One region of the Paenibacillus aurantius genome, then DNA from elsewhere that is predicted to be linked to it. Evidence: predicted binding sites of a transcription regulator. Region 1 holds the regulator's gene; the other holds the start of a gene.
What was found. Region 1 encodes LexA, which represses DNA repair genes until DNA is damaged. Its sites were predicted from a motif close to CGAACATATGTTCG; they were not measured.
Positions count from the first base shown of each region.

Region 2: MJA45_RS11285 (YhjD family protein) is a predicted target of LexA. The motif match lies at 1,649-1,662, and genes of this name have one in related genera.

Region 1 is NZ_CP130318.1:3,582,171-3,585,462, reverse strand. Features, by position in the region: gene glnA (type I glutamate--ammonia ligase) at 1-1,321, shown strand, start outside; gene lexA (transcriptional repressor LexA) at 1,450-2,067, opposite strand; gene MJA45_RS16025 (LysM peptidoglycan-binding domain-containing protein) at 2,440-2,595, shown strand; gene MJA45_RS16020 (DUF896 domain-containing protein) at 2,761-2,952, shown strand; gene MJA45_RS16015 (hypothetical protein) at 2,942-3,292, shown strand, end outside.
Region 2 is NZ_CP130318.1:2,489,541-2,492,832, forward strand. Features, by position in the region: gene MJA45_RS11265 (MBL fold metallo-hydrolase) at 1-382, opposite strand, end outside; gene MJA45_RS11270 (hypothetical protein) at 508-711, shown strand; gene MJA45_RS11275 (CcdC family protein) at 814-1,299, shown strand; gene MJA45_RS11280 (aspartyl-phosphate phosphatase Spo0E family protein) at 1,386-1,541, opposite strand; gene MJA45_RS11285 (YhjD family protein) at 1,722-2,066, shown strand; gene MJA45_RS11290 (alpha/beta hydrolase) at 2,158-3,078, shown strand; gene MJA45_RS11295 (stalk domain-containing protein) at 3,167-3,292, shown strand, end outside.

The sequences.
Region 1 (3,292 bases):
TACCAAAGAAGATATTCTGCGCATTGCCAAAGAGGAAAACGTAAGATTCATCCGCCTGCAGTTTACGGATCTCCTCGGCACCATCAAGAATGTGGAAATCCCGGTCAGCCAGCTGGAAAAGGCATTGGACAACAAAATGATGTTCGACGGGTCTTCCATCGAAGGGTATGTGCGGATTGAGGAATCCGATATGTACCTGTATCCGGATCTCGACACCTGGGTCATTTTCCCTTGGGTGGCGGAAGACCGCATCGCCCGTCTGATTTGCGACATTTATCTGCCGGACGGCACTCCGTTTGCCGGGGATCCTCGCGGCATTCTGAAGAAAGTGCTGAAGGAAGCGAACGATAAAGGCTACTCGACGATGAACGTCGGACCAGAGCCGGAATTCTTCCTGTTCAAGTCCGACGAGAAGGGCAACCCGACGCTGGAGCTTAACGACCAAGGCGGTTACTTCGATTTAGCCCCTACGGACCTCGGGGAAAACTGCCGCCGCGAGATTGTGCTGACACTGGAGGAAATGGGCTTTGAGATCGAAGCTTCCCACCATGAGGTAGCCCCCGGCCAGCACGAAATCGACTTCAAATATGCCGACGCCATCAAAGCGGCCGACCAGATCCAGACGTTCAAGCTCGTGGTCAAGACGATCGCCCGCCAGCACGGCCTGCACGCGACCTTCATGCCGAAGCCGCTGTTCGGGGTGAACGGCTCCGGGATGCACTGCCACCAGTCCTTGTTCCGCGGCAGCGAGAACGCCTTCTACGACGAGAAGGATAAGCTGGGCTTGAGCGATGAGGCGAGACAATACATGGCGGGAATCTTGAAGCACGCCCGCTCGTTCGCCGCCATCACGAATCCGACGGTGAACTCTTACAAGCGTCTTGTTCCCGGGTATGAGGCTCCTTGCTACGTGGCCTGGTCGGCGAGCAACCGCAGTCCGATGATCCGGATCCCGGCTTCCCGCGGGCTGAGCACCCGGGTGGAAGTGCGCAATCCGGACCCGGCCGCCAACCCTTATCTGGCTCTCGCCGTTATGTTGAAGGCCGGCTTGGACGGCATCGAGAACAAGATGTCTCTGCCGGCTCCGACCGACCGCAACATCTATGTCATGAGCGAAGAAGAGAGAGAAGAGCAAGGCATCCCAAGCCTGCCGGCCGATTTGAAAGAGGCCTTGAACGAGCTCATTCGCGACGAAGTGATCTGCGACGCTCTGGGCGAGCATGCTCTTTCCCATTTCTATGAGCTGAAAGAAATCGAGTGGGACATGTACCGCACCCAGGTTCATTCCTGGGAACGCGATCAGTATATCACCCTTTATTAATCTTGCTTGCAAACGACCCCTTGGCCTTCGGGCCAAGGGGTTTCGTGTTTTGCCGATAGGGGGCGGAGAGAGCGGTGCAGCCAAAAAAGACCTGCGCCGAGGAGGCACAGGTCTTGGTAGAGTTCCTACTATTGAATGTCGCGGAAGATTCCGATGACCTTCCCGAGAATCGTTACGTTCTGAAGTAGAATCGGCTCCATCGTCGGATTCTCCGGCTGGAGGCGGATATGATCGCGCTCTTTATAGAAGGTCTTGACTGTCGCTTCATCATCTTCCGTCATGGCGACGACAATTTCGCCGTTATTGGCATTCGGCTGCTGGCGGACGATGACATAGTCGCCGTTGTGAATGCCCGCATCGATCATACTTTCACCGATGACGGAAAGCATGAAGACGTTGTCATCCCCGACATAATGCATGGGGAGCGGGAAATAATCCTCGATATTCTCGGTTGCGGTAATGGGTACCCCTGCCGTAACTTTACCGATCAGAGGGACTCGGGCAACCGAGAAGGAGAACATGGCTTCGCTGTCCTCTCCTAAGAGCTCAATCGCCCTCGGCTTGGTAGGATCGCGGCGGATCAGACCCTTCTTCTCCAGACGTTCGAGGTGGCCGTGCACGGTAGAACTGGAGGCTAGTCCGACCGCTTCCCCGATTTCCCGGACGGAAGGCGGATAGCCTTTCTCACGCACTTCGGTTTTGATAAAATCCAGGATCGCCTGCTGGCGGCCGGAAATTTTGCTCACAGTCATCACTCCAATAGGAAATATTAAGGAAAGTATATCATAGAACCGGAGTTCGTACAAACATTAGTTCGAGTTTCGACAAATCCAGCTCTCCTCAAAAAGGGAAACAAATGTTCTAAAAATGGTTGACCTGAACACATGTTCGTGTTATTCTCGTAACAGAACAAATGTTTGGGGGAGATTTCGGTGAATTCCTTTACGAAGACGGTAAGCAGTAAGCGTTCTGGGACGGTAAGCCATAAGCGTTCGGGCAAGGCTATTCGTTATCTTGTTCTTACTTTGGCCGTAGCTCTTTCGTTCTCCTTCGGCCTATTCTTTAAAGCATACGCGGGGAGCAGCGACGATCTGCAATCCCTTCCCGCTTCTCATAAAATGACGGATGTAATTAAGGGGGATACGCTCTGGAGCATTGCCCAGGAGAACGCTCCTAAGGGAGAGAGCGTGCGTTCGTATATGCAGCAGATCAAGAAGCTTAATCATCTGGAAGGAACTACTCTTAGACCGGGACAAATTCTATACTTGCCCTAACCCGGTGCAATGGGTTGTCCTCCTAACGCGAATTTAGAGCACTTTATGGACTGGCTTTCCGTAGACACGGAAGGCCTTTTGACATTCTAGCCGTCCCTTGACAGGCCGGGGGGTTAATGGCAAAGTAAGAAAGAAACGAGCCGTACAGCAGGGAGGCGAAACCTAATGGGAATGGACGAAACCATTGCAAGAATTAACGAACTGGCGCGCAAAGCCAAAACCGTAGGTCTTACCGACGAGGAAGTGGAAGAACGAAACGAGCTTCGCAAAATTTATATAGAAGCTTTCAAATCCAGTCTGAAGGTTCAACTGGATTCCATTAAGTATGTAGAGGATGAGGAAGACAATGTCCCGTAAGTGGGAACGAATGGTAGAGAAGAACCGGAAGACCGCTAACAAGCGCAGGCTTAAGCAGGGACAGGAGCGAATTTCCTACTCGGGCACCGAAGAGGTGGAAGTGTTTCGCGGCAGAAGCTGGATTCTGCCCCTCGTTCTCATTCTGTTCGCCGCAGCTTATGCCCTCGCTTTCTACGGATACTATGACCAGGATACTTCGTTCTGGATTACGGTAGCCTGTTACGGTCTGCTTGGTCTCTTCCTGTTTGCGTTCCGGCGGCCTATCCTCCGGATCGGTCGGAACCGGATCTCCTCGCGGCGGTTCGCCGGCGACAAGTGGCTGGAACCGGGAGAGATCGAC
Region 2 (3,292 bases), 1.1 Mb from region 1:
CGTCTTCCGGGCTCTCCAGCCCTCCTCTAAGCGTATGTTCCCACAAAGAGCGGCGAATTCCCGCCGGCACGAGCAGGTCGGGTTTACGTTCGTGTTCGAACTTCATTCGGAAAGCAATCTCTTCGAGCCCTCCGACATGATCGGCATGGGTGTGGGAGATGAAAATGCCGTCGATCTTCTCGAGGCCGACTCCCATGTGGTGGAGGGCGGAAGGGGCGGTAATGCCGCAATCCACGAGCAGCGTATAATCCCCGCCGGTCATGAGGGCGTTGTTGTTGTAATATTTCTTGGCAAAAGCACTTCCCGTGCCGAGCATTTCAATGCGGATGGTCATGGACGGATCCTCCGTGCGGCGCTTGGCCGTTTTTCTATAATTTAACATGCCGGAGGGTCTGATTTCAAAAAATCCCTTCCTCCTAACCCAAAAAAGCCCGTCGTGCCTGCACCATGGGCACCTGCCCGGCATAGGCTATCGTACCATCACAAATGAAGGGCGAGGGATTGGGCATGGCAAAGAAAACGGGCAAGAAAAAAGAACTATCGACGGTGGACCGGAACCAGTTCAACATGAAAATCGTAACGTCCGATGTGTGTCATGCCTGCAAGCATAAATGCGCCAGGGGCATCCGGTATATGGAGGCCATGGCCCAGCCCGGAGCCTTGGGCAGAGGAGTTCCCTGCATGCTTACCAAAGGAAAGGGCTACAAGTAACCCGGCCGGCCGCTTCCAATAGAAAGCTGTTCCCGCATGTCCTCCTAATCCTCTCCGCTTCATGATATAATAGAGGGAGTGAAAACAAGGGAGGCGTGCCATATGATCCATCCGACTCAAGCCGGCCTTCAGGCCACATCCACCGTCGGATCGGCGCTGTTTGCCGTTATGGTCATTCTTTATCGCATCAAGGGCGCCGCCAAGCCGGTTACCCTTCGTAAAATAATCATCCCCCCTCTGGCCATGAGCTCGGGCTTTCTAATGTTTCTGTTCCCTATGACGCGGATCCCTTGGCTGTGGGCGGTTGGGGCGTGGGCGGCGGGAGCGCTCTTCTTCTCTTACCCGCTGATCCGCACGTCGCGTTTCGTTCCATCCGGCCGGGAGATCTACCTGGAGCGTTCCAAGGCGTTCGTGGTCATCCTGCTTGTGCTGCTGGCGATCCGCCTTCTTCTGCACAGTTATGTGGAGCGTTACGTAACCCTGCCGCAGACGGGTGCTCTGTTCTTCCTGCTTGCCTACGGCATGCTGCTTCCGTGGAGGCTCGCCATGGCTGCTCAGTTCCGCCGCTTGGAAGCCGCCCTTCGTTGATCAAGTGCCAAGAACAGCAGAAAGTCCCTCACCGTTTAGCGGGAGGGACTTTTCTTATGATTAGGTAAGTTTGATTTCACGTTCCATTAGGGCTTCATTTGGCGGAGGATCAGGCGGTCGAGCCTCTCGCTGACGGCAACCACCTGGGGATGCCGGAAGTTGTACTGGTATTTGTGCGCGATCAGGGCCAGGTGTTTCTTGACGGACTCGATTTCGGCATCCAGCCGGCGGTTCTTCCTCATGCCTGAATTCCTCCCTCGCGGTAAGTCGGCCTTGCCCCTGATTATATCGGTTTGAGGACAAGAAATCAAAAGGCTCCAGGGAAGAAAAATTTTACCGGTTGAATAAAGGAACGTGTGTTCGCTATACTAATAAAGAAGCCGATCCTGCGCTTCTACTATATCTATCCGTAAGGTGATCGCATGCCGGATTTTGAAATCGAGCAGGGGATCCACGACTACATAGTGACGCTGTACTTGCAAAAGGCGCTGGACTGGGACCGGAAGCAGACGGGGCTGTTCAAGCTCGACCGGTTCTGGGAGGAGCTGGCCGGGCAGCTCGCCCGGTATGCGGAAGCCGAGCATGCCCGGATCCGCAAGAGGCTGAGGAGCACCGGCTGCCGCATCCTGCTGGAAGAGATGTCGGCGGACCGGAATGTCCATGTGATGTACCGCCATAAAGGGTATGAGCATCACTGCGTGATCATGCCGTCGGTGCTGAAAGGAAAGTGCGAAACAAGGCTTAAGGATTTTTTGCTTACCCGCTAAACGGCCCCGTCCTTCCATGCTATAATCAGGAAATGTGATGCTGATTAGATAAAGGGGCCGTGAATTTATAATGGTAGTCACCAGGATGGACATGAGAAGAAGATCAGCCGGAGTATGGCGGGGGAGGCTGGTCAGAATCACGCTCGTGCTGGCTGCCCTCCTGACGCTATGCGCGGCGGGTCTTTCCACTTACGTAGGATGGAGCCTTACCCATCCCGCCAAGAAGCCTTTAACCGAGACGCCGTCGGATTACGGGCTGGCCTACGAGAAGATTTCATTCCCTAGCCGGGACGGCAAGATCTCTCTGAAGGGCTGGTTTCTTCCAGGGGCGGAGGGGACCGGCGGGAAGACGGTTATTATCGCCCACGGCTACTCGAAGAACCGTCTGCAAGACGACGCGCACATCATGCCGCTGGTCCAATCGATAATCAAAGAGGGCTATGGGGTGGTGATGTTTGACTTCCGCAATTCCGGCGAATCCGGAGGAAGCCTGACCTCGGTAGGCGAGTACGAGGAGCAGGACCTGCTGGGAGCGATTGATTGGGTGAAACAGGAGCATCCGGGACGGACGGCGCTGCTCGGGTTCTCGATGGGGGCCAGTACGGCCCTTCTGGCGGCCGCGGAGGAGCCGTCGGTCGCGTCCGTCATAGCGGACAGCCCGTTCAGCCACCTCGAACGCTACCTGAAGGAGAACCTGCCGGCGTGGTCCCACCTTCCGAGCTTTCCGTTTACTCCCTTGATCTTGGGAATTCTTCCCCCGCTGGTGGGCGTCCACCCGGGGCTCGTGGACGTTTCGGCGGCAGCGGACGCCGTTTATCCGCGTCCCGTTCTGTTTATCCACAGCAAGGATGACGACAAGATTCCGTCGGTCAACAGCCAATCGATGTGGCAGGCTCATCCCGACAAGTTCGAATTCTGGGAAACGAAGCAGGCGGGACATGTCGGCTCGTACAAGCTTTTTCCCAAGGCCTATACGGAGAAGGTGCTGCAATTTTTGGCAGGGAACTTGTGAAGATTTTTTACAAAACCATCGCAACTCTTCCTGAGGGACCGAGTATAAACTATCATGTAAACAACATCAGATGGAGGTTAGGTGGACGATGAAGGCGAAACGAGTGGCTGTCCTTATCTGTGTCTTCTCGATGCTTTTTACGGCAACCGTCTTTGCGGATTCGCTGTGGGGAAGCTATGAAGGATATTCGAAAGCCAAAGTCCGGATTAATGGG